One region of the Ornithinibacillus salinisoli genome, then DNA from elsewhere that is predicted to be linked to it. Evidence: predicted binding sites of a transcription regulator. Region 1 holds the regulator's gene; the other holds the start of a gene.
What was found. Region 1 encodes NrdR, which represses ribonucleotide reductase genes. Its sites were predicted from a motif close to AACACNATATATNGTGTT; they were not measured.
Positions count from the first base shown of each region.

Region 2: a site for NrdR is predicted at 12,326-12,343, ahead of ACFSTA_RS12655 (vitamin B12-dependent ribonucleotide reductase). Genes of this name have one in related genera too.

Region 1 covers NZ_JBHUMI010000016.1:94,991-110,309, reverse strand. The annotation lists gene rplT (50S ribosomal protein L20) at 1-337, opposite strand, end outside; gene rpmI (50S ribosomal protein L35) at 407-601, opposite strand; gene infC (translation initiation factor IF-3) at 631-1,137, opposite strand; ribosomal protein L20 leader region at 1,243-1,370, opposite strand; gene thrS (threonine--tRNA ligase) at 1,539-3,488, opposite strand; T-box leader at 3,558-3,781, opposite strand; gene ytxC (putative sporulation protein YtxC) at 3,841-4,695, opposite strand; gene dnaI (primosomal protein DnaI) at 4,845-5,777, opposite strand; gene ACFSTA_RS11095 (replication initiation and membrane attachment family protein) at 5,783-7,162, opposite strand; gene nrdR (transcriptional regulator NrdR) at 7,219-7,686, opposite strand; gene ACFSTA_RS11085 (cytosolic protein) at 7,707-8,093, opposite strand; gene ACFSTA_RS11080 (glyceraldehyde-3-phosphate dehydrogenase) at 8,246-9,274, opposite strand; gene coaE (dephospho-CoA kinase) at 9,634-10,233, opposite strand; gene mutM (DNA-formamidopyrimidine glycosylase) at 10,284-11,111, opposite strand; gene polA (DNA polymerase I) at 11,124-13,760, opposite strand; gene ACFSTA_RS11060 (serine hydrolase domain-containing protein) at 14,189-15,208, shown strand; gene pnpS (two-component system histidine kinase PnpS) at 15,261-15,319, opposite strand, start outside.
Region 2 covers NZ_JBHUMI010000016.1:390,594-405,912, reverse strand. The annotation lists gene spoIIIAF (stage III sporulation protein AF) at 1-144, opposite strand, end outside; gene spoIIIAE (stage III sporulation protein AE) at 156-1,331, opposite strand; gene spoIIIAD (stage III sporulation protein AD) at 1,374-1,766, opposite strand; gene spoIIIAC (stage III sporulation protein AC) at 1,772-1,978, opposite strand; gene spoIIIAB (stage III sporulation protein SpoIIIAB) at 1,997-2,509, opposite strand; gene spoIIIAA (stage III sporulation protein AA) at 2,506-3,432, opposite strand; gene efp (elongation factor P) at 3,574-4,131, opposite strand; gene ACFSTA_RS12690 (M24 family metallopeptidase) at 4,168-5,229, opposite strand; gene aroQ (type II 3-dehydroquinate dehydratase) at 5,267-5,719, opposite strand; gene ACFSTA_RS12680 (YqhR family membrane protein) at 5,810-6,331, opposite strand; gene ACFSTA_RS12675 (SA1362 family protein) at 6,626-7,006, shown strand; gene ACFSTA_RS12670 (patatin-like phospholipase family protein) at 7,018-7,908, opposite strand; gene mntR (transcriptional regulator MntR) at 7,994-8,410, opposite strand; gene ACFSTA_RS12660 (DNA topology modulation protein) at 8,720-9,268, opposite strand; gene ACFSTA_RS12655 (vitamin B12-dependent ribonucleotide reductase) at 9,681-12,242, opposite strand; gene ACFSTA_RS12650 (rhodanese-like domain-containing protein) at 12,699-13,070, shown strand; gene gcvPB (aminomethyl-transferring glycine dehydrogenase subunit GcvPB) at 13,123-14,580, opposite strand; gene gcvPA (aminomethyl-transferring glycine dehydrogenase subunit GcvPA) at 14,573-15,319, opposite strand, start outside.

The DNA.
Region 1 (15,319 bases):
CTTTATCAGCTAGTTGAGCAAATGCTTTTTCATCATTAATAGCAAGATCTGACAACATTTTACGGTTAACTTCGATTCCTGCTAGCTTTAAACCATGCATTAATTTATTGTAAGAAAGATCGTGCATGCGTGCAGCAGCATTAATACGTGTGATCCAAAGTTTACGGAATTCACGTTTTTTCTGTCTACGGTCACGGTATGCATATTGACCTGATTTCATTACCTGTTGTTTTGCTGTTTTAAATAACGTTCTCTTCGAACCATAATAACCTTTAGCTAATTTTAATACGCGTTTACGACGTCTGCGCGTAACTGTTCCACCTTTTACACGTGGCATATTAATTCCCTCCTAATACAAGTCCATTGTATATATCCAAGTTAGTTTTTTAGTTTCAATTAAAGCTTCTTATTTAGGAAGCATTGTTTTGATACGTTTGTAATCTCCAGAAGATACAATCGCACCTTTACGTAATTTACGTTTTTGTTTTTGTGATTTATTCGCAAACATATGGCTTGTATAAGCATGTGCGCGTTTTAATTTTCCAGTTCCAGTTCTTTTAAAACGTTTTTGAGAACCTTTATGGGTTTTCATTTTTGGCATGTTGATTTCCTCCTCGTAAGCATCATTAATTATTGTTTTTCATTTATTGGAGCAAGCATCATGAACATATTGCGACCTTCCATTTTTGCTTTAGATTCGATGGTTGCAATATCTTTAACTTCTTCAGAAAATCTGTCTAAAACTTCTTTTCCAAGCTCCTTATGCGTAATTGCACGTCCGCGGAAACGAACCGTCGCTTTTACTTTGTCGCCTTTTTCAAGGAATTTTCTAGCGTTTTTCAATTTTGTGTTAAAATCGTGTTCGCCAATTCCTGGTGTAAAACGTACTTCTTTTACATTAATAATTTTTTGGTTTTTACGAGCTTCTTTTTCTTTCTTCTGTTGCTCGTAACGGTATTTACCGTAATTCATAATTCGACAAACTGGTGGTTTTGCATTTGGTGCAACCAAAACTAAGTCTAAGTTTCTAGTTGTTGCAATTTCCAATGCTTCTTGACGTGATTTCACTCCAAGTTGATCACCATTTGAGTCGATAAGACGTACTTCTTTCGCACGAATCTTTTCATTTACATTCATATCTTTGCTAATAGCCAGCCACCTCCAAATTTTTTTAATCCAGCTTCAGCTCCCGAAACAGTCGCTTACGCCTTCTTTACCGATCTGTCATTGACAAGTGTTTTTATTCCAAATAAAAAGTGGGCACATAAATGCACCCACACGTCTTTAATCGTAAAATTTAAAGATGTTATAACCAGTCAACTGCATCACAGCGTTGATCAGGTGAGAAGCGGGTGCTTCTACTTGTCTCAGATCATTTAATTTTAATCAACTTTTATACTGTATCATGTATTGTATAAACTGTCAACAGCAAAGTAGATTCCTTGTTTCACGAATACTAGTATAGCATATTATAGTAAGTTTGAATAGCCCAAGCACATTTTACAGCATGCAATGTGCTTGGGACTTATAAAATGTAATTAATTATTCTTCCTTAAAGTTTTTTCATCGATTTCTTGTTTGATTAGGTTTTTGAAAACTTCATATGCAAGTGTCTCTGAATCTTTCTCTCCATATCTTCTAACGTTTACTGCATCTTCCTTAATTTCATTATCCCCTACCACTAATGCAAAAGGAACTTTATCAGTTTGCGCTTCACGGATCTTATATCCAATTTTCTCATCACGCTCATCCACTTGAACACGAACTCCTTCGAGTCTTAACTTTTCAGCTACCTCGTTTGCATAGTCTAAATGAACCTGTGGTGAAACAGGAATAATTTTTGCTTGAACAGGAGCTAACCAAGTTGGAAATGCACCTTTATACTCTTCTAATAAGAAGGCAACAAATCGTTCCATCGTAGAAACAACCCCACGATGTATCACAACTGGACGATGTTCTTTACCATCTTCACCAATATATGATAACTCAAAACGCTCAGGCAATAGCACATCGATTTGTACAGTTGATAATGTCTCATCTTTTCCAAGTGCTGTTTTCACCTGTACATCAAGTTTAGGACCATAGAATGCAGCTTCTCCTTCAGCTTCCACATATTCCAGTTCCATATCTTCCATTGTCTCTTTGAGGATGCTTTGCGTTTTTTCCCACATCTCATCATTATCAATATATTTCTCTTTATCCTCAGGATCACGATAGGAAAGACGGAAATAATAGTCGTCAATTCCAAAATCTTTATACACGCGTTGTACGAGTTCCACTACACGGATAAACTCATCTTTTAATTGATCTGGACGAGCAAATATGTGCGCATCATTCAATGTCATTGCACGTACACGTTGTAATCCTGCTAATGCTCCCGACATTTCATAACGGTGCATTGTTCCAAGTTCGGCAATACGTACTGGTAAATTACGGTAACTCCAAAGTTGATTCTTAAATACCATCATGTGGTGTGGACAGTTCATTGGGCGAAGTACTAATTCCTCATTATCCATACCCATGACAGGGAACATGTCATCTTGGTAATGGTCCCAGTGTCCACTTGTTTTGTATAAATCCACATTCGCTAAGACGGGTGTATAAACATGATCATATCCTAAGCGTTCTTCTATATCAACGATATATCGCTCGATTTGACGACGGATTGTCGCACCCTTTGGTAACCATAATGGTAGACCTTGACCTACTTTTTGATTAACTGTAAAGATATCAAGCTCTTTGCCTAGCTTCCTGTGATCGCGTTCTTTACGCTCTTCTAATAAGTGTAAGTATTCCTCCACTTGACCTTGTTTTTCAAACGCTGTTCCATATATTCGTTGTAACTGCTGATTATTACTATCTCCACGCCAATATGCTCCAGAAATACTCAATAATTTAAATGCTTTTAATTTGCTTGTTGATGGAACATGAACACCACGACAAAGGTCAAAAAACTCACCTTGTTGATATATGGTTACCTGCTCCCCTTCAGGAATCGCATCAATCAATTCAAGCTTTAACTCATCACCAATATCCTGAAACATTTCTTTTGCTTGTTCACGAGAAACCTCAATTCGTTCAATTTCTAAGTTCTCATCAACAATACGTTTCATTTCTTTTTCAATTTTTGGTAGATCCTCTGGTGTAATCGATTGCTCAAGATCCATATCATAATAGAAACCCTCTTCAATTACCGGACCAACACCAAATTTAACATTTTTAAACAAACGTTTAACAGCCTGTGCCATCAAATGTGCAGTTGAATGGCGTGCAACATCAATACCCTCGGGGCTTTTATACGTTATTATTTCAATTTTTCCTCCAACAGAAAGCTCACGTCGTAAGTCATATAGCTTTCCGTCCAATTTAATTGCTAATGCTTGTTTTTTTAATCCCGGTGAAATAGAAGCTGCAATTTCTTCTCCAGTTGTACCGTTAGGAAAAGATTTACTTGCTCCATCTGGAAAGACTATTGAAATTTCCTCCATTTCGTAACACTCCTTTTCATATCGATTATTTTTTAGAAAATTAAAAAACGCCCACCCCTTTGCCTATTGCAAAGGGACGAGCGCTTGGTCACGTGGTTCCACCCTAATTCCCGCAAAATGAATTGCGGCTTCATCGATCTTTAACGCAGATAATACGCTTCTATCTACTTGGATATTCAATAGAAGAGTTCAAAGGTGGTAATCATATGATTCGTTGTGGAAGCTTTCAGCCTAGACTTCCTTCTCTGTACAACGGAGACATCAAATGATCATGTCCTTCTCATTACTTGTACATAATGCGATTTAATATAAATCACATTATAGCGTTTGTATCACATATAATCAAGCCTTATTATTGATTTTTTAAATAATATGGAAAAGGAAACTTACTATACGGTTCAAATTGGGCTCTTTCTTGAAATACATTAATAACAGTTAATGTTTTTGGTTCTGACGGATGGTCCCCATAAATCTTAACTTTTTTAGGTGCCATCGCAACTAATGGAGCAAGGTTAAGCTCATCACTATCTAGACCAACAATATATAGTGGCTCTTGTTGCATAAGCATCCGTAATTCCATTTTTGTAAATCGTTTACCATTAGACTTAAAAAAAGAAAAAGGGTTTCCTTGTAATATATGAATTGTATTATACCTTGGTTCTCTTTTCGTTATAAAATCTCGAAGCATATTAACAAATTCCTGATGATCTTCTTCCCGCTTAAATTCATCGATGGCCAATCCAACATAATAAACAACTTGATCTTTAAATGTCTTCAAACGAAAATTTACTATCGAATCAAAATGAACCGTTGATTTATTTTTAACATTTGCTATAAACAAAGAGTATAGAAGCTGTAATGGATCTTCTTTCGTATTTCTTACATGATGACTATCATCATCCTCTCCAGTAATAATCCAGTGGCTAATTTCTAATATCCTCTCAATTTCATCCGAATTAGAGTAATAATAAAAATCCTCAATAACTCCTTTAATCATTGCTGAGAGACGATGAGACTTAAATACGTCAACCATTGATTTAGCTACCGCTTGTAACGTCTCATTATTTACCTCTTGATTCTCAATCTGTAAATGATTCCCCCAATCTTCATGTGTTTTCCAATGCAGTTCAATTTTTTTGTTATAACGAAATAAATGCTCACAAAAACTAATTACTTCTTTATTCGTACTAAAATAAACATCCAGCAAACAACATCACCCTCATCCAAAACCAAACTGTTACATTATATGGACAAGGAAACAAAAAAATGATTAATAAATGAAAACTAGTAACTATAGTTACTGCTATAAATCCTTGTAAAAAAATAGCTAACAATTAGTTAGCTATCATTTACTCTCTATTCACGACGGTTATTTGCAAAAATAGGTACTTCTCTACTTACTTGTTTCACCCGTTCAATTATTCGTCCTGCTTTTACTGTATCAATATCTCCACGACTAGTTTTAGCTAAATGACTCTCAAGTTGTTCCATACTATAATTCGATGTGAAGAATACTGGCAAGCGTTCCATCATTCTGTATTGTAAAATTGATCCAAGTACTTCATCCCTGAACCAAGCAGATTGTGATTCTGCTCCAATATCATCAATCATTAACACATCTGCTTTTTTGAAGTAATCTATTTTCTCATTTATGGAGTCATCCTTAAATGAAGATTTAATCTCTCTTACAAATTCAGGCATGTAAATTAACATAGATGAGATATTATATTCTTTTAATTTATTTGCTAAAGCACCTAAGAAATAAGTTTTCCCTACCCCAAAAGGTCCATAAAAATAAATACCTTTTTGTGGTAGACCTCTATCTATTTGCTCCAAAAATTCGTATAGTTCTAGAATTGCATCTGTACGTTGAGTGTCAGAACGATCAATATCATCTATCGTTGCATGCAAAATTTCTTTTGGTACATATAAGCTTTGGAATAGATTTTGTTGTTCTTGTTGTTTTTCAGCAATAATTTTATGATGACATTTCTCATAGGATAAATGAATCTCATCATTATAAGCATGCAATACAGGGGAATAGCCCTGAAGCATATTTTTGCATGAATGAATGGAAGAGCAGTTTTCACATTGCTTTGATTGTGATTTATATTCATACAATTTAATTAGTTTTTTATCAATTTCATGTTGGGGAATAGTAGGATGCCCTTCCAAAAAACCCTTAATTTCCGGATCGTTTAATACCTCATCTTTAATTTTTTCATAGTTCTCTCTAAAGTTTTTGTTTTCTTCCATCCACCTTTTTAAGGTAGATTGTACTGGTTTCATAAAAATCATCCTTGGAAATTATTATTGTTTTTTTTACTTGAGAACTTCTGTTGCATTGCTTCAATTCTTGCTTGTTTCTCCGCATCGTCTTCAATTTCTACCTTGGATATATTACTCGTTTTTTTACTTTTTCTTTCCTTAAACCAATCTGGAATAACCTCTGTTGGTTGCTGTTTGCGATAATAATTATTGTTGCTAGTCTGTTTCTTAGCCGTACTAGCACGAAATCGCTCTCTTTCTCGTTTAGCGAATACCATTGCTTCTTTAGCCGATTTTAAATTTGCTCTTGACCAATGACTTGCTATTTTTTCTAGGTAAGCTTTTGATAGCTTCATATTGGTTTGCAGCAACACATAATGAATTAATACATTCATGACCGGAGAAGGAAGCCCCTGAGAAGTCATCACCTCTCGAATTACTTTTAGATCTTGATCGGAAGCCCGATTTCCACTTGATAGATCCTCTAACAATTGCTTGGGTGATATCGTTTCTAATTCTTTTACTAATTGTTCTTCCTTGGATAAAGCTTTATCTTCAGATCGATTGTCTACTATATGCTCATTTTTTTCAACTAATCTAACCTTCGCTTGAATTGGCTTCTTTTTATAAAGGTCATGACAAGCCTCTTTAAATTCTTCTACTTGTAAAATATTTTCATCAGTTAATGCCCACAAAATTGCTTTTTCGACTTCATGTGTTGCTAAGTCATACAATACCATCATTTGATTAATTACTCTTCTATTCCCTTTTGTTAGCACTTGTTTTGTCGGAATCATTCGCTGCTTTAACATTTGCTCAATCCAAGAGAAATCAACCTCTTGTAAGTTTGGGCCATCATTACCTTGATTTGTTGTAAGCGGTTCGTTATTTCCACTTCGAGTAGAGAATGTATGAAAAACTTCGTGAAAAGAAACCGTGATTTCACGTCCATCCTCAACATTGTTATTACTGCTTACATAATGCGACTTCAAAGCTTCAAATTTTTTATTTCCAATATGATGATATAAAAGCTGTGATAACATAGCATCTTGAAAAAAATCTTGCGGTGCAAAGGGACATTGTAATGTATAGGTAAAAATGGTTTGATCTGGACTAGTTAGTTCGTACGTCTTTAACAAGCCAATACCTTCCAATTTTATTCGTGCTTCATAAATTTCATCTAATGGAATATTTAAATAGTTCATCAATGTGTGGTGTGTTTGATGGGGAACTTCCTGCTGTAAGTCCATTTCATGTAAAAGGGTTTGATATAGCATGACTGCTTTTACACCGATCAACGGTTGATATAAATGGGTTAATGATTGGGTATAATCAGCTGGAATCGAGTTCCCTTTATATGCGACATGATAGCCATCAATAGGCAATATTTTTCCAATGTAATTCATGATTCTTCTTACCCCTTTTAATCAAATAAAAAGAAAGAGCCTATTGTTAGGGCTCGTTAAGATTCTTTTTTTTCGACATTTATTAATTCTTTTAATTCCTCTAAAAACACACTAATATCTTTGAACTGTCGATAAACAGAAGCAAATCGGACATATGCAACTTCATCAACTGTTGACAGTCTTTCCATTACCATTTCTCCGATTTCATTACTATCTATTTCAGACGCTCCAGTGTTACGTAATTCTTTTTCAACGTCAAGCGCGAGTGATTCTATCGTTTCAATGGACACTGGTCGTTTTTCGCAAGCTTTTATTAAACCCCGGATCAGTTTTTCCCTACTATACTCTTGTCTTGTACCATCTTTTTTCACTACAATTAAAGGAATTTCTTCAATACGTTCAAAAGTAGTAAACCGGAAACCGCACTGTTCACACTCACGTCTTCTCCGTATCGAACGCCCTTCTTCAATTGGTCGGGAATCTAGTACCTTAGTACTTTTATATTGGCAATTTGAACATCTCATCCTACAAAGCTCCAATCATGTTACTTCTTATCAATTAATGGTAACTCTTTATTTACTTGCTGATATAATTGCTGAATCAATTTTGTGCTATAGCCTAAATCAATTGGAATTAACGTTTCAGTAGTAACGGAGAAATCAATCGCAGTTTGATAAGGACGTACCATTATAACGGTTATAACAACAAAAGCCTTTTTACCCTTTTTAACATGAAGACTAATTTCACCATGCTCTTTTGAAATTGAGTTTATTTCGTATTTCTGGGAACTATTAAATAAGCTTTCTAAAGCAGCTAACGCTTTATCCTTCGTAGTCTTATAATACTTTGATTGTAATGCTGGATCCCAATGAGTTTCGCTCGTTTCCGCATGATTATTTAAGTACTTTGATACTTTATGACGAATAGCCATATATGTCAACTCCAGTAAATATATTTTAAACGACAGTATATTCTATAATCATTTTAACATGTTTCCTACAAAACCCCTAGTTATTTTTAGGCAAAAAAATAGAGTTCATTCTCAAAATAAGAGAATGAACTCTATTTATTACTTCTATTAAACTAGGAAATATTTACTTGTTTTTGATACAAGTAAGAACCTACATATTTAACTAAATCCACTACTCTTTTGGAGTATCCCCATTCATTATCATACCATGCGAGAACTTTGATTTTATTTTCACCCATGACCATAGTCGATAATCCATCTATAATTGCCGAATGCTCTGTTGTTGTATAATCAATCGAAACAAGTGGTTCTTCACTGTATTTAACGATTCCATTCATTTCATTTACTTCCGCATGTTTGAAGGCATGATTAACATCATCCACTGTAACAGATTCTTCTACATCTACTACTAGGTCAACTAATGACACGTTAGGAGTGGGTACCCGTAATGCCATTCCGTGTAATTTTCCTTCTAAATGTGGTAGTACTTCAGATAACGCCTTTGCTGCCCCTGTTGATGTTGGAATAATAGATTGTGTACAACCTCTAGCACGTCGTAAGTCTTTATGGGGATTATCCAAATTCTTTTGATCATTTGTAAAGGCATGCACAGTCGTCATAAGTCCATTAATAATAGAAAAACGATCATCTAATACTTTCACTACTGGTGCTAAACAGTTGGTAGTACAGGATGCATTTGAAATAACATCATCTTCCGCAACTAATGAGCCATGATTGACTCCCATTACTATAGTCTTATCAATATCTTTGCCAGGTGCAGTAATAACTACTTTTTTTGCTCCTGCTTTCAGGTGTAAGCCAGCGCTTTCATTTGTTTTAAACTTACCTGTAGCTTCTATAACAACATCAATATTGTTTTCTTTCCAAGGCAATTTCTCAGGGTCCCTCGAATTTACAATCATAATTTTTTTGTCATTCACTTCTAACGCTCCTTGAAGCGCTTCCACATTCCCGTTAAAAATTCCATGGACACTATCGTATTTGATTAAATGTGCCAGTGTTTCTGGAGGATAACTTGCATTAATAGCAACAACCTCTAATTGTTCATCTTGAATTGCTTGGCGAAACACCATTCTTCCAATGCGGCCAAACCCATTAATTGCAATTCGTGTTCTCTCCATTGATAGTCCTCCCAAGTGTGTTATACTTATTTCTCTATTTTTACAAATAGTATAACACATATAGTTGTAAAAGGTACATATTTTTTTAAAATTAATAAGAAGGAGTCTTTCGCATTGTTTTTGCAACTGATATATACTGCGATAGTATATCACTCCAGAAAAATATTACGATTTGCTCGGATTAGTTTTCCCCATTCACGTCTCCTTCTCTTTCTCTTAGGCCATGGAAAGCAACTACAGCATTGCATCGCACACGAAAAAGTGTTTTCTTTTACAAAACATCACTCCGAAATAGCATCACTCTTTAAAACACCCCAAAAGAAAAATCCTACGACAGGCAAGTCGTAGGATTTTCATAATTATAAGATTCCCCAATGTTTTAGGATTTCTTCTAATTGCCGAAAAGATTCATGCTTGGTACCATTATTATTGATTACAGCGTCAGCAAGCTTAGCTTTTTCTTTAACTGGGAGCTGTGACTGTATTCTTTGCTTCGCTTCCACCTCATGGGAACCATCTCGTTCCATTAACCGTTCTAATTGAGTTGCTTCATTCACATAGACCACAATGGTTTTATCCACAAAATGTGTCAATTTGCTTTCAAATAATAGGGGAATATCCAGAACGACACACTTTTCACCAGCATTTACGAATGAATCTCTTTGAAAAAGTATACTTTCACGAACAGCCGGATGAACAATACGATTTAGCTGTTCACGTTTTTGTTCATTCGTAAAAATAATTGCACCTAGTTTTTTACGATCTAAGCTTTTATCTTCTTGTAAGATTCCCGTACCAAACACGTCGACAATCTCTCGATAAGCCTTCTCTCCTGGTTTTACAACTTCTCTAGAAATTTTGTCTGCATCAATTACAGGGATATGAAGGTCATCAAACATAAGAGACACCGTACTCTTTCCACTGGCTATACTACCAGTTAAACCAATAACTAAAGCCATTACCAAATCCCCCTATTTCCATGATGTAAGAAAAGTCATGTGTAAAACTATTACTGTTTTTGACAGCTCGGGCAAACATGTGTACCACGTCCGCCAACCTTCATCTTAATAATTAGTTTCCCACAATTTTTACAACCTTGATTTTCCTGACCATAAACAAATAACTCTTGCTGGAACATTCCCATTTCACCTTGACCATTTACATAAGAACGAATGGTAGTTCCCCCTTGAGCAACCGCTTCTTTTAACGTTAAAATCGCCTGTTCTTGGACTTTTTTGACCTCTTTTTTAGTAAGTTTATTAGCCTTTTTCAATGGATGGACTCCAGCTCGAAACAACGTCTCATCAACATAAATATTTCCTAATCCAGCAACTACATATTGATCCAACAACACCGATTTAATAACGCGATTTGTCTTTCTTAACTTTTCATAAAAATAGTCAAAGGTAAAGCTATTATCAAAGGGATCTGGACCTAATTGATTTAGAGGCTTATGGAGAAACTCCTCCCCTTTTGGAACAACATGCATCGTTCCAAATTTACGAACATCGTTATAACGTAATTCTTCTCCGCTTGTAAACCGAAAGATCACATGTGTATGTTTTTTAACTGGTTCTTCTTTGGATACTACACTGTATTTCCCTTCCATTCGCAAATGGGAAATCATTGTGTAGTCATCCATTTCAAATAATAAAAATTTTCCTTTTCGATTAATATTATGGATGGTTTGACCCATAAGTATATGTTTAAATTGTTCCACATCATCCGGCTCTTTTATGATGTTTCCCCAAAAGACAGAGATGTCCTCTATTTTTTTATCTAATACAAATCGCTTTAACGTATTTTTAATTGTTTCAACTTCAGGTAATTCAGGCATCTTTTTTTCTCCTTATTTTGCATCAAACCAGCTTGAACCAAATGCAAAGTCTACTTTTAATGGAACATTCAGTTCAACTGTATTTTCCATCATTGCAGGGACTATTTCTTTTAATGATTCAAGTTCTTCCTTTGGTGCTTCTAAAATTAATTCATCATGTACTTGTAAAAGAATCCGGGATTGTAAATTCTCATCTAAAAGTTTTTCATGTAAATCAATCATTGCTTTCTTAATTATATCAGCAGCTGATCCTTGAATTGGTGTGTTCATAGCTGTACGTTCCGCAAAACTCCGCAAGTTAAAATTACGACTTGTAATATCTGGTAAATACCTTCTTCGATTCATTAATGTAGTTACATACCCTTTATGTTTAGCTTCTTGTACGACATCATCCATATACTGCTTGACTCCAGGATAACTCTCAAAATATCGTTCAATAAACTGTTTGGCTTCCTTACGAGTAATTCCAAGGTTTTGGGATAATCCATAATCACTTATACCATACACAATCCCAAAGTTTACTGCTTTTGCTTGTCTACGCATATTACCTGTTACTTCATCCTTCTGAACATGAAAAACATCCATGGCAGTTTGGGTATGAATATCTAAATCGTTCTTAAAAGCAGAAATTAGTTTTTCATCATTGGCAATATGAGCTAACACACGCAATTCGATCTGAGAGTAATCTGCAGCAAACATAATCCAATCATCTTTGGATGGAACAAACGCTTGGCGAATTTTTCTACCTTCTTCTAAGCGTATCGGAATATTTTGCAAGTTAGGATCAATCGAACTTAGTCTTCCGGTTTGAGTTAATGCTTGATTAAACCGAGTATGGATTTTGCTCGTCTTCTTATCAACAACTTTTAACAACCCTTCAATATATGTAGATTGAAGTTTTCCTAACTGCCTGTATAGTAGAATTTTCGGGATGATTTCGTGTTCATTTTCTAATTGTTCAAGTACATCTGCAGCAGTAGAATAGCCTGTTTTTGTCTTTTTAATCACTGGTAACTTCAATTTTTCAAATAGGATCGGTCCTAATTGCTTTGGAGAGTTTAAATTAAACGTTTCACCAGCTATCTCATAAATGCTTTTTTCAATTTCATCTAATCTCGACCTTAATTCAGTGCCCATTGCTTCTAAACGGTTAATATCTACTTGTACACCATAATGTTCTACTTCACCTAAAATTAGGGCTAGTGGCATTTCTAATTCTTTTAATAATGCAGATTGTTCATTTTCATTCAATTGTTCTTCCATCTCGATTTTTAAATCCGCTAGTAATGTTGCTTTTCGTACAACATGATCAGCTAGTATCGGTTGCTCAGGTACTTTTATTTTTGCACCCTTACCATATACTTCTTCATCAAACAAAATTGCCTTCTTCCCCATTCGATGTCCGATCGCTGGTATATCATGATTATTTTCAGAAGGGTTAAGTAGATAGGATGCAAGTAACATATCAAACGTAATTCCTTTTAAATGGATATTATGTTTCAGGAATCCTACCAATGTTTTTTTCGCATCAAAAACACTCTTCTTCTTAGAGAAATCTTCTGCCCAAGTCTTAAATACCTCTGAGTTAATGGCTACTTCTGTCGGTATAAAGTAAGATTCTTGCTCATTAACAAGACCAATTCCTTCTATTGGTGATTTATGATAGCTGTCTGATAACATTTCTATTACTAGAGCGTCTTCTCCAGTAAATATATCCTCCGTAACAGTATCTATAATCTTGAATTCAATTTCGCCCAGTTCCTCACTACTTTCTTCTACTGATCCTTCTTCACCTATACGCTCCAACAAGGATTGAAAACCTAGATCTTTAAAAATAACACTAACATCATGTGGCTGGAACCCTGTATATGTAAGGTCGTCCAACGTAACTTCTATAGGCGAATCACGATTAATGGTAGCAAGTTCTTTACTCATAAACGCATCATCTTTATGGTTAATTAAATTTTCCTTTAATTTTTTACCAGTAACATCATCAACATGATTATAAACTTCTTCTAATGTGTGAAATTGCTTTAACAGCTTCGTTGCTGTTTTTTCACCTACTCCTGGAACACCAGGAATATTGTCTGAACTATCACCCATTAACGCTTTTAAGTCAATAATCTGTTCCGGCTTAATCTCCATCTTTTCTAACATATAAGATGGTGTATAAGCTTCCACATCACTGATTCCTTTCTTCGTTACATTGACAGTAACGGAATCAGAGACAAGTTGTAATAAGTCCTTATCACCGGAAATCACAGAGACATCCCACTTTTTCTCGTTTCCATGTTTTGACAACGTACCGATAATATCGTCCGCTTCGTATTGGTCTAACTGATAATGCTTAATATTAAATTGATCTAGTAATTCTTTTACTAGAGGAAATTGCTCGGATAATTCTGGTGGTGTTTTTTGACGTCCACCTTTGTATTCTTTATATGTACTATGGCGGAATGTCGTTTTTCCCGCATCAAAGGCAACTAGCATATGTGTTGGTTTTTGTTCTTCTAATATACGTAATAACATCGTTGTAAATCCATAAACCGCATTCGTATAAACTCCTTTATCATTGTTTAATAAAGGCAAGGCAAAAAACGCACGGTAGATAATACTGTTTCCGTCTATTAAAACTAATTTATTAGACATATGTATAAATCCTCCATTCTTCAATATCACATCATTTAATTTATTTTACCATGTAGTCAACAAGGCGTAAAAAATAATGATAATATATAACCTTTTATTCTTCCTACTCACATCAATTCAGTGGTAGTGAATAAAGGTCTATTATGGTAAACTATTCCCAAAGGAGTGAGTATTGTGAATTTATTCATTTGAATGAACCTATAAATAAAATTTGCTTTATCCACTGATTTTTATTTAATGGCCTTTTCGCATATTTTGATGCTTTTTATATAGACTGTGCATTAACTTAAAATAAAAAACATCGTGAAATTTGAGATTGAATTTACTGCGCATTTTATATCAATTACGAATGAATATTCATTCCTTGAAAAAGCACAATTGTTTAGAAAACAGCCATCTAAAAAAGCAAATTTAGGAGTGTGTTATACATGGGCAATAGTTTACAGGACCGAATACGAGACATTCAACATAATATCAATTTTTCAGGTACTACATTTATTGAAGGGCAAAATTCCGTCCTAGAAAGTTTAAGTTATGGTTATGCCAACCGAGCAGAAAAATTAAAGAACAATGAACATACTCGTTTTGGCATTGCCTCTGGATGTAAGATATTTACATCAGTAGCAGTTTGCCAACTTATTGGAGAAGGGAAGATATCCTTAGACACCAAGATATTGGAATATCTTGATTTTAACCTTCCTCATTTTGATAACGGAGTAACGATTCATCATTTACTTACACATACATCTGGTATTCCAGATTATTTTGATGAAGTAGTTATGGATGATTTTGAAGAATTGTGGATGAAACAACCGATGTATCATTTACGTAGATTACACGATTTCCTGCCATTATTTCAGGATAGCCAGATGATGTTCAAACCAGGAGATCATTTTCACTATAACAATGCCGGGTACATCTTGCTTGGATTAGTAATTGAACAAGTGAGCGGGCTTAAATTTACCGATTATGTAGAAAAACATATTTTCCAAAAAGCCGGTATGCTAGATTCAGGTTATTTTGCACTAGATTCACTACCTGGCAATACAGCTTTAGGCTATATTGAAAATCCAAATGGCACATGGAGAACAAATATCTATTCTCTACCTGTACAAGGCGGCGCAGATGGTGGAGCTTTTGTAACTTCGAAAGACATGAATCGTTTCTGGAAAGCTCTATTAAACCAAGATCTATTAAACGAAACCATGACAAATTTACTACTTACACCTCATGTTCAAGAAGAGGATGAGGAATATTATGGTTACGGTATTTGGATTTCAAAAAGAAAAAACACGATTCACAGATTTCATGTCATGGGATATGACCCAGGGGTAAGTTTCCATTCTGCCTTTTACCCTACTTATGATGTCACATTAACTGTATGTGCGAATATTTCTCAAGGGGCTTTTGATATAATGCATGGAATCGAAGTAGAACTATTTAAGTAAAAATGGTTACAGACATATGTAAACCTCACTCGTTTGAGTGAGGTTTTGCACTTTATTTAGGGAAGTATACTTTTATTGTCGTACCTTTGTTCACTTCACTATCTACTTCGA
Region 2 (15,319 bases), 300 kb from region 1:
TTTTAAAAAAATGAGAATTAATAGCAAACCAACTACAAACCTTATATATTTCTTCATAGATGTAGCTGGTGTAATCAGGTCAATAATAGTAGCTAATAAAATAAATATAACGATTTGTGTAACCCATTGAATGAGTAGGTCCATATTTAATCATCCTATCGTAGTAACAGCGTAATATTACTAGCAATGACAATAATGGCAATAGCTAAGAAAAACATAAATGAAACAGCTAGTAAACAAGCTAACATATAAATAATGTATTTACTGATCGTATCCAAGCATGTAATCAATGGCCCATCACCAATTGGCTGCATAGCAGCTGCAGCTATTTTATAAATTAAAGCGATCGCAAATATTTTTAAGGCAGGAAACAATGCGATAAATATTATAATTCCTACCCCTACTATTCCAACGGCATTCTTTAATAGTAAGGAGGCACTCAAAACAGTGTCCGCAGCATCTGTTATTGTCCTACCCACTACTGGTATGAAATTACCAGTAATAAATTTGGTTGTTTTCATCGCCACCCCATCTTGTATGGCACTTGCAGCTCCTTGAACGGACATCACTCCTAAAAATATGGTAAGGAAAGCACCCAACACACCTAAACTTACTGATTTAAATAAATCTGCTAATTGTGTCACTTTATAATTTTCATTTAAACTACTTACGATAAGTAGAATTGCAGATAAAAATAATAATGGAAGTATAAATTTAGATACGAGAACCCCACTTAGATTAATTAGGAATAGGATAATTGGATGAAAAAAAGAAACGGAAATAAAATTACCAAAGGTCGCCATTAATCCTAAAACTAAAGGGATAAGGGCAATCATGAACCCGCTCATCATATCTATCGTTTCTTTTGTATAAGAAACCACTAAGTAAAAACTATTTAATGCAATAAATATTAATACAATGTAGACGACAAAATAGGCAATTTTACTGACTGCACTCTGGTCAAATGCTGTGTGCATGGTTTGTAAAAAAACAGAAAATAATGTTAGCAATAACAAAGTCCCTAGTAATTTCCCATTAACTAATAATTCATGAAAAAGATACTCCAATGCCCCTTGTAATGCATTTTTTATCGAAAAGGAATCTTTACTTTTAATAAATTCGTAGACATTTGTTTTCTCTAATTCCGGTAAGTATCCCCCGTACTCACTTACAAGTTCATTCCAATAATGCTGCATACCGTCTAAAGATACTTCTTCCATAATCTTATCTTCTATCGGCTCTTCCGCTTCTCGTTCCTCTGCAGAAACTACTGCTTGTACTATAAAGAATAATGGGATAACAAGAAGAATTATTCGACTATATCGTTTCATTCACTCCAATTACTCCCTTCCCTTCACAAGCATTTGTAAATATTAAGTAGATGGTATGAAATTTAATATTGCTTCGATAACTGCAGTTAGAATCGGAATAGCAAGTAAAAGAATAAAAACCTTTCCAGCAAGTTCTATCTTCGCTGCAACAGCACCTAGTCCAGCATCCTTTGTAATATTTGCTCCTAATTCCGTGATGTAAGCAATACCGATAATTTTTAGAATGGTTTGGATATACATCCCATTAATAGTTGCTTTTTGTCCTAACGTTTCAATTAAATTTATGATGGAACCAATTTGCTTCATAACAACTAAAAATATAATAATTCCAGTAACTAAAATAATAAAGAAGGCAAAGGGGCCTTTCAGATCCTTTAGCACGATATAAAGGATGCTAGCAATAATTCCAAGGGTTACGATTTGTATGATATCCATAGGAACTACCCTTGGAACAGGAATACGGATCTTATCTGTTGAAACAAGTCAGAGAGCCCATTGATAACAATTACTAGCACGATAATAAAACCAACTAATGTGGCAAATTGAGCAATCTCCTCTTTTCCCATTTGTTTTAAAATGGTATGTATCAATGCCACAATAATTCCTATTCCCGCTATCTGAAATAATATGGACGCATCCATCTGCATAAAAATGCCCCTTCCTTCTTAAATAAGCAATAATACGATAAACAAACCACATAAAAAACCTAAACTTTTGGCCATTTTGCCATATTTATGTTGATTATCAATTGCATCTTGTAGTTCTCTTTCCAAATGTGTGATCGTAAGCTGAATATGTTTTTGTTGTTGAGAAAAATCATGCTGTCCCAATGTTCTACCAAACTGATTTAAAATTTCTTTTTCGTTACTTGTTAATGAGGATATATTTATTAGCTTTTCAACAGCACTTTCCCAAGTAGGAACTAAATCTACTTTCCTCTTTGCCATCGCATCAGATAGAGTGAAGAAAAAACTTTTACTCGGTTCTGGAATTTGTTTTGCAATTGTCGCAAATGCATCTGGCAATGGTAATTGGCTATATAATATCTCTGCCTCTAATATTTGCAATGCATTTTTAAACTGTCTTATATGTCTCGGTCGCTTGGTTAAATTTTGACTCCAATCAAACCCTAACCAGGTTGTCGTACTTATAAGCAACAGAGCTCCTATCCATTTCATCTGGAAATCACCCCAGCTCGTTGTAATACATTATCTCCTTTTTCGTTGTAAACCTTATGCACTTTTCCAGGAACACTGCTGTTTTCTAACAAAATAATTCTTCGAAACACCTCTTGTTGTAATAATGGCTGTACAGAAGGTCTATGTTTAAGCTCTTGAAGTGACTGCCCATGAATCGTACAAATAACAGTGACCCCAGCATTGATTGCTTCTATTAGCGCTTCTACATCTTTTTCACTTCCTATTTCATCCACTACTAAAACTTCAGGTGACATAGAACGAATCATCATCATCATACCTTCTGCTTTCGGACAAGCATCCATTACATCTGTACGCAGTCCCAAGTCATGCTGTGGAATTCCTTTGATTGATGCAGCTATTTCTGAGCGTTCATCAATAACGCCTACCTTTTTAGGGAGAATGTCTTTCCAGCCGGTTGCAATTATTCTTGTCACATCTCGAATGAGGGTTGTCTTTCCAGATTGAGGTGCTCCTACGAACAACGTATTTAAATAACATTTGTCATATAAGTATGGAATGATAGAATTGGCGGCACCCACCTTTTCTTTTGCAATCCTTATATTCATGAAGGTAATGTGTTGTATAGCCTTCACAGAACCACCTAGTGTATTAACTTTTCCTGATATCCCAACACGATGACCACCTTCAATCGTAATATAGCCTTCACGAAGTTCATCCTCCATACGATATAAGGAAAACTCACTTAACTGATTGATCATATACACGCCATCTTTTCGCGTAGGTTTCAAAGCATAGATCCATTCAATTGCCTCATCAAAAATCAGCTCGACAGGTTGATTTAAACGCAAGCGAATTTCTTGGAGCTTGTCCCACCTGTTGGAAATTTTCAATTGTATACCACGCTGGATATCATCTGGAAATAATCGCAAAATCTCTTGCATAGCATGTCCTCACTTCATATAGTAGCTTTATAGTATATGTATGTTTACTAGATAAATATATGACAAGAGAACACCTTTTATAACATGAAAAAAGCAGCCCATTTAGGACTGCTTTTTTCATGTTATATCTTCACTTCATTACTATGCTCTTGACATATACTTACCATCCGAAGTACTAACTATAAGAACATCACCTTTATTAATAAAGAACGGCACCTGTATCGTAAGACCCGTTTCTAAAGTAGCCGGTTTAGTACCTCCACTAGCCGTATCACCTTTAATGCCCGGTTCTGTTTCAACAACTTCTAATTCCACATTATTTGGTAATTCAACACCAAGTATCTCACCTTCATAGGCAATAATAGCAACTTCCATATTCTCTTTAATAAATTTCAACTCGTGCTCAATTTGACTGGTTTGCAATTCAATTTGTTCATAAGTGTTTGTATCCATAAATGCATGTGAATCACCTGATGCGTATAGATATTGCATTTTTTTATGTTCCACATGGGCTTTACCCACCTTTTCCCCACCACGGAAAGTTTTTTCAGCAATGTTTCCATTTCTTAAGTTACGGAGTTTAGAACGAACAAAAGCTGCTCCTTTTCCTGGCTTTACATGTTGGAAGTCCAATACTTGCCATACATCATTATCTACTTCAATTGTTAAACCTGTTTTAAAGTCATTTACCGAAATCATTACTTTTTCCTCCTTCATGAACAATAAAAATTATATCTATAGCTGAATTAGATCTTTTGGAGAGGTAGTCAATCGCTCATTGCCGTTTTCTGTAATCACAATGTCATCCTCTATTCTACATCCTCCAACATTTGGAACATAGATTCCTGGTTCTACCGTTACAACCATTCCAGTTTCTAATTTTCCTTCATTACGATACGATAGTCCAGGACCTTCATGTACTTCCATTCCTAAACCATGTCCAGTCGAATGACCGAAGTATTCCCCATATCCGTTTTCAGTAATATAATCTCTCGTTAATGCATCTGCTTCTTTACCAGACATACCTGGTTTGATTCCATCTACTCCAAGTAATTGCGCTTCAAGAACTGTATTATAAATTTTCTTTAATTCATCACTAATGTCCCCTACAGCAAACGTACGAGTAATATCCGAACAATACCCTTGGTATAGTGCACCATAGTCCAATGTAACAAGTTCCCCTGTCTGAATCTCTTTCGTGGAGGCTACACCATGTGGCATTGCAGATCGAAAACCAGATGCCACAATAATATCAAAGCTAGAAGAAGTAGCACCTTGCTTGCGCATGAAAAATTCCAGCTCATTAGATACATCAATTTCTTTTACTCCCGGCTTAATAAAGCCTTGAATATGCTCAAATGCCTGATCAGCAATTTCTGCTGCTTTTTTCATAATGGAAAGCTCGTCTGCAGTTTTAACTAATCTGATATTCTCTACAGTGTCACTTGTTGGAACTAATTCTGCGTCAATAACTTTGTTATAATGTTCATATGTAGCATATGTCATATGATTTTTTTCAAATCCTAATCGCTTAACATTTAATTGTTTTATCTGATCTGCGATTTCAAGTTCAATTAATTGTTTATGCTCGATTACTGTGAATTCTTTCGCTTGTTCTGTCGCCTGTCCCGTATATCTAAAATCCGTAATAAATCGTGCATCATTCTTTGTAACAATAGCTACACCTGCAGTTCCAGTAAATCCAGTAAGATACCTTCTATTAATAGGACTTGCGATTAATAGAGCATCAAGTTCCTTTTTCTCTAAGGCATTTCTCAATTTTTTTAGTTTCTCCATTTCCTCATCCCTTTCCCTATTTTCCTACATGTAAAAACTATCGAATGATAGAAGCATTTAATTGTTCTGGCAATAGAGCTAAAGCTGCTAAACGGTAACTTTGCTTCCCGAATCCAACAATTTGTCCATAACAGACTCCAGCAAGAAGTGATTTATGGCGGAAAGATTCACGACTATGAATATTTGAAATATGTACTTCGACGACTGGTGTTGAAATCGCTTTTATTGCATCATGTAGTGCGATGCTAGTATGGGTATATGCAGCAGGATTAAAAATGATACCCTCATATTCCCCTTCAGCTTCCTGAATAATGTCTACCAGTTCCCCTTCATGATTGGACTGTTTACTATCCAATTTATATCCATTGGCTTCAACTAGTTCACTAATTTCTGTTTCAATATCCAAAAGTGTAAAATCCCCATAAACTTCATTTTCACGTTTTCCCAGTATGTTAATATTAGGTCCATTTAATAATAAGAGCCGCTTCAAGTACCATTCATCCCTTTGTAATTTATAGTTGGACGTAATTAGTTTATCATAAACAACACCATTTGAATAACCATTTCGCCCAAAAACAAACTAATTCGAAGCTTTTTCCTCTGAAGTATTGTTATTTTTCAATATCGTATCATTGTAGTCATAAGAAATCGAGAATCCGATAAATATTCCGTATAACAAATACAAACAAATGCATGACACAATCGTATTGACATTCAAATCAAACAAGCTCGGTATATTAAGAAATATAGGATTAAAAACGTAAAACACAATACCCCATAATACTAAGCCATATCCGGCACCAACCCACATGGAATTAATCTTCCGAAACATCATATAATACATTAGTGCAACACCCACGGATATTACACCCACTAACAAGACGGAAATAACATCTCCCAACCATCCGTCTGTCCAACCTGCTCGCAACCAAGATCGTAGTAAAAATGATCTTGGTGATACTTCCGAAAAATTAAAGTAGTAATTAATAACTCCAAAAAAACTCCACACTAATCCACCGATAAACCCTGTAAGTAACGCTCTCCCGAAAATTGTAGTCGACTGCTCCGGCTTGTTTTGTTCAAGTTTTTTATTCTCACTCATTATATCAACCTCCATTCTTTAGTATGACCAATGGCTATAAAACAAATCATTGATTTTTTATCAGAATTGTAACGTAATATTAGAGTCACGGACTAGTTATCCTTTATAATCTTTAGTAAAATAAACATGATACATTCATCAAATAGATTTGGTTAGGAATATTGTTAAACATGAATATTTCGATTAAAAAAGGTAAGACTATTCTTGATAGATTTTGTTATAATTACCATTCTATTGGGTTGTATAAATTATTCCCTTTACATAAATAAATTGGGATGTAGATAAGAAAGGAGTATGAACGGATTGAAAAACTTCATTTACATTATCATAGGGCTAGCAATTGTAGGCTTGATTTCGCAACTATTTACGAATACAACCAATTTCCTTTTGAACATATTAATCACGATTGGTTTTGGTGCAGCAATATTTGCTGTAATCTACTTTCTATTTCTCAAAAAAAGAACCGCTTCTCCAGATATGAAGAAATATAAACAAGCAGTCAAACAGTCCAAAGTAAAGTATAAACAGCAACATGATCCGAACGTAAAATCTTCAACTACACACCGCACGCAACAACAAGTTCCACTAAAGAAGAAGATTAGTAAAAAGCGACCAAATCATTTGCGGGTCATTGATGGAAATAAATCAAAACGTAAAAAGCGAGCATCTAATTAGAAACTCGCTTTTTATGTTGACCAATATTGTAAGAATATTTTCGTTCTTTGTTTCCCTTCATCTATTAACTTTTTTTTGGATTCTGAACTGATTCGAAAATCAGTTGTTTCTACGTTCTTTACAGGAATGAATATAATGTTTTTCCCTTCTGAAGTTGATACATACCTCGCATCATGTGCTTGTTTCATCGTTGAAAATAAGGCGTGCAACATCTCTAATGCATTTTTTATCCGCCGTGGTTGTATCATTTCAGTGGAATCGCTTAGTTTAACTCCTAACACTGGTCTTCTTTGCTTATTTTGATCTTGATCGAATACCCAAAGCGGAAAGTTACTTAGCAACCCCCCATCAACCATAATGCTTTTTTCATTTGTTTTTCCGGGAAGTTTTTTCGGCATAAAAAAATAAGGGAAACCCGCACTCATCCGGACTGCTTTAGAAATAAGAAAATGATTAGGATTGATTCCATAAATTCTTTCTAAATCATCTGGTATGACTACAAGCTTCCCTAAGGTTAAATCACTAACTACGACTTTGAGATAATTTTCCGGTACATCGCGAAACGTGTATATGTTTTTTTTGGCTAATTGAATATATAGCCAGTTTTCAAATTTATCTCCCTTATATAATCCATTTTGAAAATATAATAACAACCACTTGCTTCCAGGGATAATTTTACTAAAATGTGGTGGGTCAAAGAACGTTTTTAAATCTAGATTATCTAAAATATGTCTTATTTCCTTCACGGTATACCCTGCTGCAAGAAATGCTGCAAGTATAGCACCAGCTGAAGTTCCTGCAACACGTTCAAGCTCTAGGTTTCTTTCTTCCAAACTCTCTAATGCTCCAATAAACGCAAATGCTTTAACTCCCCCACCGGAAAAAACAGCATCAATTTTCATACGCTTTCTCCTTTATGCTCTTTTCTATATTTTTAAGCTTTTGAAGGAGAAATTAGAACTAAATCCTTATGTATATTTGCATTAGTTATTTATTTTCTTTTTGTATTTGCTTTAATGTTTCGATTCTTGATTTATCTTCTTTAAAGTAGGCTACAAGATCTCCTATCCTGTCTATGGAATTCCAACTCAAATGATGTTCAATTCCTTCTACATCATTATATATATTTTCCTTATCGACACCTATAATTTCAAGGAAGTCTTCTAATAACTCATGTCGAAATACCAATCGTTTTCCAATCTTGTTTCCTTTATCAGTTAAAATGAATCCTCTGTATTTTTCATAGTTTAAATAATCATCCTTATCTAACTTTTGTACCATTTTTGTAACAGATGAAGGATGTACCATTAACGCTTCAGCGATATCAGATACTCGTGCATATCCTTTATTTTCAATTAAATTATATATTTGTTCAATATAATCCTCCATACTCGGTGTCGGCATATGATCTCCCCATTTCATGGAATTTTTTTTATCTAGGGCAAAACTGTTTCTTTTTAGAGAATAACGTAGTTTGGAATAATAGACAAGTTAAAACCAAGAAAGGTAGACCTGAAAACAAAATTTTGAAGTCCGTTTTCAATCGAAAATATTGGCTATTTTGGCGGATGCTGCGTGCGAATTTTCATTGTTAATCCCTTAAAGTTATTTTAGTGGACATCTGGTCGCTACATAATTTTGGTATAAACTGTTCCATTTAATGGAAGAGTTGTCTATTTCTCTGTAAGAATATCTATTTTATTAGCTTACATGTTATTGAGGTTTATAAACTAATTCTTTTTGTCTTTTTATATATTCTAAATAAGAATGAATCTCTTTTTTACTCCTTAAGATAATAATCTCTTTTTTAGAACCCAATGATTGCAAAGACTGAAATCGTTCATTCATTTTTCTTTTTCGAGGATAGTAAGTAGTAAATATAAACTTCATAAAGTCCCAATCTAATTTTTCCTTACACCCTTCCCCCATATCAGGTCGTGTTCTTCCTATATTCATTAACCATCTCTTAACAACACGATACAAACAAACATGAAGTGGAAGTTCTAAGTATATTATTGTATCTGCATGTTCTGCACGTATATCGAATGTATTACTGTAATTTCCTTCAATAATCCATTCACGTTGATTCACAATTTCCTGTTGTGCTTTTGAAAATTCTTCTAATGAGGCTTCTACCCAGCCTGGCTTCCAAAATAAAGCATCTAAATGATAAACATTTAAATGTAGCGCTTTCCCTAATTTTTGCGCAAATGTTGACTTCCCTACACCTGATGAAATCCCAATCACCATAATTCGTCGCATACTGTAACACCTTCATTCTAAGGATTCTAAAGAAAAAATAGGAACTTTCAAGTAGCTCAAAGTTAACTTACCTATTCATGGATTTACCGATATAAAAAAGCACGTATACTATGTCCTCCACCTAACCTGTAGCGTTCAATATCTCTATATTACAATACTAACATAATATTCCAAAAACATAATCGATTGTTGCCAATAAGGAAAAGTGATCCATTTTGATCACCCTATTTTTATAGATAGGTAAGGATTTGGAGGTATCTCTCCCTTCCTTGTTCACGTGCAGTATTCACAGTACCTAATAACAAGAAAAGACCACCAAATTGATATACAAATTGATGGTCCTTAGATTTTTAATGTTTGTGACTGGTAACCGACCTCATTAACAAAATAGTCAGTTCCGCTATAATATTACTTACAATCCACATTTCAGTTGAGCTCCGCAGCCAGTACAGGTATTACAGCCACCAATATCTTCTACACTACCTTCTCGACAAACTGGACAAGTATCTCCTACTTCAGATCCAATAGTTACATTTGTCTTATCCAGTTCTTGAATCGTATCCATTAGCACTACTTTCGGTTTTTCTTCCACTTCATCAAATAATTCCGTTTGTTCACCGAATGTATTTTCCTCCGCTTTTAATGTTAATACTTGTGAGTCACGGCTTCCATCAACATATACCGTACCGCCTTTGGCACCGCCATTATAGAGTCTTTGGTAAACTTGCTCTACCTGACTAACTGTATATCCTTTTGGCGCATTTACCGTTTTAGAGATAGAGCTGTCAACCCATCGTTGTATAACGCATTGTGTATCCGCGTGTGCTTCTGGTGCAAGATCCATTGCGGTAATAAACCATCTAGGTAATTTTTCTGAATCTGCATCAGGATTTCTGTCTAAATACTCTTGTACAATATCAGCTTTTACTTCAATAAATTTACCTAATCTTCCACTTCTGAAATACGAGAAGGAGAAGTAAGGTTCTAAACCTGTGCTAACGCCAACCATAGTCCCAGTACTTCCAGTTGGAGCAACGGTTAGTAAGTGAGAGTTTCGTATACCATATTTTAATATATCTTCTCTTATGTCTTCAGGCATTTTTTTCATATAGCCTGTTTGAATAAACGCTTTGCGGAGATCCATTGTTTCTTCCTCAGTATCACCAATAAGGAACGGGAAGCTTCCTTTTTCTTTGGCAAGTTCAATAGATTCGCGATAAGCAGTTGTAGCAATGGTTTCAAAAATCTTATCGACTAGTTTGTTACCTTCTTCTGATCCATACTCTGTTTCACAATAAATCAGTAGGTCATGAAGACCCATAACCCCGAGGCCTACTCGACGTTCTCCTAATGCTTGTTTTTTGTTTTCTGCTAAAAAATACGGTGTTGCATCAATAACGTTATCCTGCATTCTTACACCAATACGTACTGTTTCTTTTAACTTATCATAGTTAACTGTGCATAAATCTTTATCTGCCATTTCAGCTAAGTTAACAGCAGCTAAATTACAGACAGAATATGGTGCTAAAGGTTGTTCTCCACACGGATTTGTAGCAACTACTTGATCTCCATATGCTTTCGCATTGGTCATATCGTTGGCATTGTCTATGAAGAAAATGCCTGGTTCAGCAGAATATGTTGCGCAAATATTGATTAGATTCCAAAGCTCTTTCGCTTTCATACGTCGATAAACGCGAACACCATATCCCATTTCTTCCCATTTTCGGACATCTCCAACGTTATGCCACTCTTCATTGTATGCTTTCATTTCTTCTGCAGTATAATTTTCCACATCAGGGAATCTTAGCTCATACAATTCATCATTTTCAACAGCCTGCATGAATTCTTTCGTTATACATACCGAAATATTTGCGCCAGTTAAAAATTCAGAGTTTTGAACCGAATATGTTCCACCCGTTCTAAGTTTTTCTTCTGCCTCTTTAAAAGTAGCACTAGTAAATCCACCTTGACCAGGAATGTTTTTGTAATTAAGTATTCCTTGATAAAGATCCGTTTCTGTTTCTGTAAGTGGGGTGAATTTTAGCTTTTCTTGAGCTAAACGCTTAATTTGTTGATCTTCTGTGTTTTCAATTAGATAACGTAAGATTCTAGGATTTTGCATTTTAGAAATAATAAATTCAATAATATCAGGGTGAGAATCTACGAGCATTATCATTTGTGCCCCACGTCTTGATCCACCTTGCTCAACCAAATGCGTCAACTTCGCAATATCATCTAACCAAGATACAGATCCTGAAGATTTTCCGTTAACACCTTTTGCCAACGTATTTCGTGGACGTAACGTAGATCCGTTCGTACCAACTCCGCCACCTCTACTCATGATTTCCATTACTTGTTTCCGATGGTCGGAAATTCCTTCGCGTGAATCTTTTATATAGGGCATTACATAACAATTGAAGTATGTAACATCTGTCTCAGCACCAGCACCATACAATACCCTACCAGCAGGTATAAAGTTCAAATTAGCTAATTCCTTATTAAACTTTTCTATCCATTCTTGCTTCTTATCATCAGTTACTTCAACGCTTGCCAATCCTGTTGCATTACGTTTAGCAATTTGCTCATAGTAAACCTCAAGGGGTTTATCAATGACATCCAGTCCTCTTTTCACCTCTCCAGATGAGGCTTCTTCTCCATCTAACACAGATAGAAATTCTGGATCCACCTTAATGATCGCTTCCTTACTAGACCAATCAATCGATTTAACAAAGCCATAACCACGTGCTGGAAACTTCGGATCTGCTTTTACAGTAAGTACGACGAAGTCACCTTCTTTTAGCGACTTTTTCTCCGTGTCTTTAAAAGCATAGCGATCAAGCATGACTAATCGCGAAACACCCTTATGTGTCAATTTCATATCTTCCGTTATCGGATGTACTTGTGGAAAAAGTTTAATATCCTCATTTAACATTTCCACATTAATACTATTCAGTTTTTCGACAATCACTGACATTGGAACACTCCTTTTCTTACTCTTTCATTTAATTAATAGTTTTTATAAATTATCTAAATATACAATACCACTTTAAAATAAATTACACAATATATTGTATTCCATTTTATAAAATACACTATATATTGTGTATGGAACGAATCAAATGAAATTTGTCAACAAGAGATAATTTGAAAAAAAGATAGATATTTAAAGGAAATGAAAGCTACAATTAAAAAAATCCTTCAAAATAGAAACTTTTGCAATTTGCTTTTTCTGATGTATTAGACATGATCTGATAATGTTCGACAAACTCGTTTATTATCGGGTTTTTATGAGTTCGAGTATAGATAAGATTTTATGAAATTATTTTGAACAGCTCTATAATTTACGAATCACCTAAAAAAACTTTGAAAAAATAATGAAATAGCCATATAATAGAACATGTACTAATGTGAAAGACGGGGGACATGATTCATGGAATTTTTAGTAATTGCACTCGTAATCCTTTTAGCTTTCGGTATTTTTCGCTTCTTTAGACAGCGGATGTATTTAAAAACAATTACCGAAGAACAATTTCGTGAAGGATATCGAAAAGCACAATTAATTGATGTAAGAGAACCACAAGAATTTGAAAGAGGCCATATCTTGGGTGCAAGAAATATTCCAGTAACCCAATTACGCCAGCGCTTAGTGGAATTGCGTAAAGACAAGCCAGTTTACCTTTACTGTCAAAGTGGCTCTCGATCTGCACGAGCTGCACAGTTATTGCATAAAAAAGGATATGAGGATATCAGCCAACTAAAAGGCGGATTTAAGAAATGGACAGGTAAGATCAAGTCAAAATAACTCGAGTAACTATCAAAATAGCCTAAGGTGTTTGTTCACCTTAGGCTATTATTTATTTGTAGTATCTTAAAATTGGTTTTCTTGCCGCTGTAGTCTCGTCCATACGCTTTACAATTGTATCATGTGGGGCTTCTTGAACTAATTCTGGTTCATTTTTTGCTTCTTCTGAAATAGAAAGCATTGTATCAATAAAACCATCTAGCGTCTCTTTAGATTCGGTTTCTGTTGGTTCAACCATTAATGCTTCTTCCACATTTAATGGGAAATAAATTGTTGGTGGATGATAGCCATAATCCAACAATCGTTTTGCGATATCAAGTGTGCGTACTCCTAGTTTTTTCTGTTTTCTCCCTGATAAAACAAACTCATGTTTACAATGCTGAGGATATGGAAGATCATACTCCTTCTCCAATTTACGCATCATATAATTCGCATTTAGTACAGCATATTCACTTACCTTTTTCAAACCTTCTGCACCCATTGTCCGAATATACGTATACGCTCTCAGATTTATACCAAAGTTTCCATAATAAGGTTTTACCCTTCCTATTGATTGTGGGCGATCATATTCAAATACATATTGGTCTTCTTTCTTTGTTAAAATAGGTTTTGGAAGATACGGTTCTAATTCTTCTGACACACCTACAGGACCAGATCCAGGACCTCCACCACCGTGAGGGCCAGTGAAAGTTTTATGAAGATTTAAATGAACAACATCAAATCCCATATCACCAGGTCTAGCATACCCCATGATTGCGTTTAAATTTGCACCATCATAGTATAACTTCCCACCTGCTTCATGAACAATCTCTGCCATTTCTACTATTTCCGTTTCAAAAAGTCCTAGTGTATTTGGATTTGTTAACATTAATGCTGCTGTATCTTCCCCAACTACTGCTTTCAAATCCTCTAAATCTACTAATCCTTTTTCATTCGATTTTACTGTAACTGCTTCAAATCCTGCTACCGTGGCAGAAGCTGGGTTTGTTCCATGTGCAGAATCTGGAACAATTACTTTTGTTCTATTAAAGTCACCATTAGCTTCATGAAAGGCACGGATCATCATTAACCCAGTCCACTCGCCATGTGCTCCTGCTGCTGGTTGAAGAGATACTTCATGCATACCAGTAATTTCTCTTAAGGAGGTTTGTAAATCATACATCATTTCTAAAGCGCCTTGTACGGTTCTTGGGTCTTGATAAGGGTGAATGTGGCTAAATCCCTCTAAACGTGCAACATCTTCATTAATTTTAGGGTTATATTTCATCGTACAGGAACCTAGTGGATAAAATCCTGAATCAACCCCAAAGTTACGATTAGACAACCCTGTATAATGTCTCATTACTTCTAATTCACTAACTTCTGGTAAATCAGGAGCTGTTTTACGAATATAGGATTCCTCAAATTCTTCTTCCAAATTAATATCAGGAACATCTAATTCTGGTAAGCTATAACTTGTTCTTCCTTCTTTACTACGTTCAAATATTAGCGGAAAATCTTTATTAGCCATGTATATCCCCCAATTCTTTAACAAAAGCATCAATTTCATCTTTTGTACGGATTTCTGTTACAGCAACTAACATATGATTTTCGAGCTCTGGATAAGCAAAAGCTAAATCATATCCACCAATAATACCTTTTTCTATTAATTTATCATTTACATCTGATACGGAAGTTGATAGTTTAACAATAAATTCATTAAAGAATGACCCTTCTGATAAAACAGTAAATCCAGCTTCTTCAAATTTCTGTTTTGCATATCTCGCTTTTTGCATATTTAACACTGCCATTTTCTTTAAACCATGCTTTCCAATTGAACTCATCGCAACAGAACTAGCTAGTGCATTTAAGGCTTGGTTGGAGCAAATATTCGATGTAGCTTTATCACGACGAATATGTTGTTCTCTCGCCTGTAATGTTAGTACAAATCCTCTTACTCCATTTTCATCAGTTGTTTGACCTACTAAGCGACCAGGTACTTTTCGCATTAGTTTTGTAGTTGTTGCAAAAAAACCACAATGTGGTCCACCAAATTGGGCGGGAATTCCAAAAACCTGTGTATCACCAACAACGATATCCGCACCAAATTCTCCTGGAGGAGTTAAATACCCTAATGCTAACGGATTACTGGAAACAATAAACATCGTTTTCTTTTGTGTATCAATGATCTCTTTTACTTTATGCAAGGATTCAACTTGTCCAAAGAAGTTTGGATATTGCATTACCACACTTGCTGTATTCTCATCTAT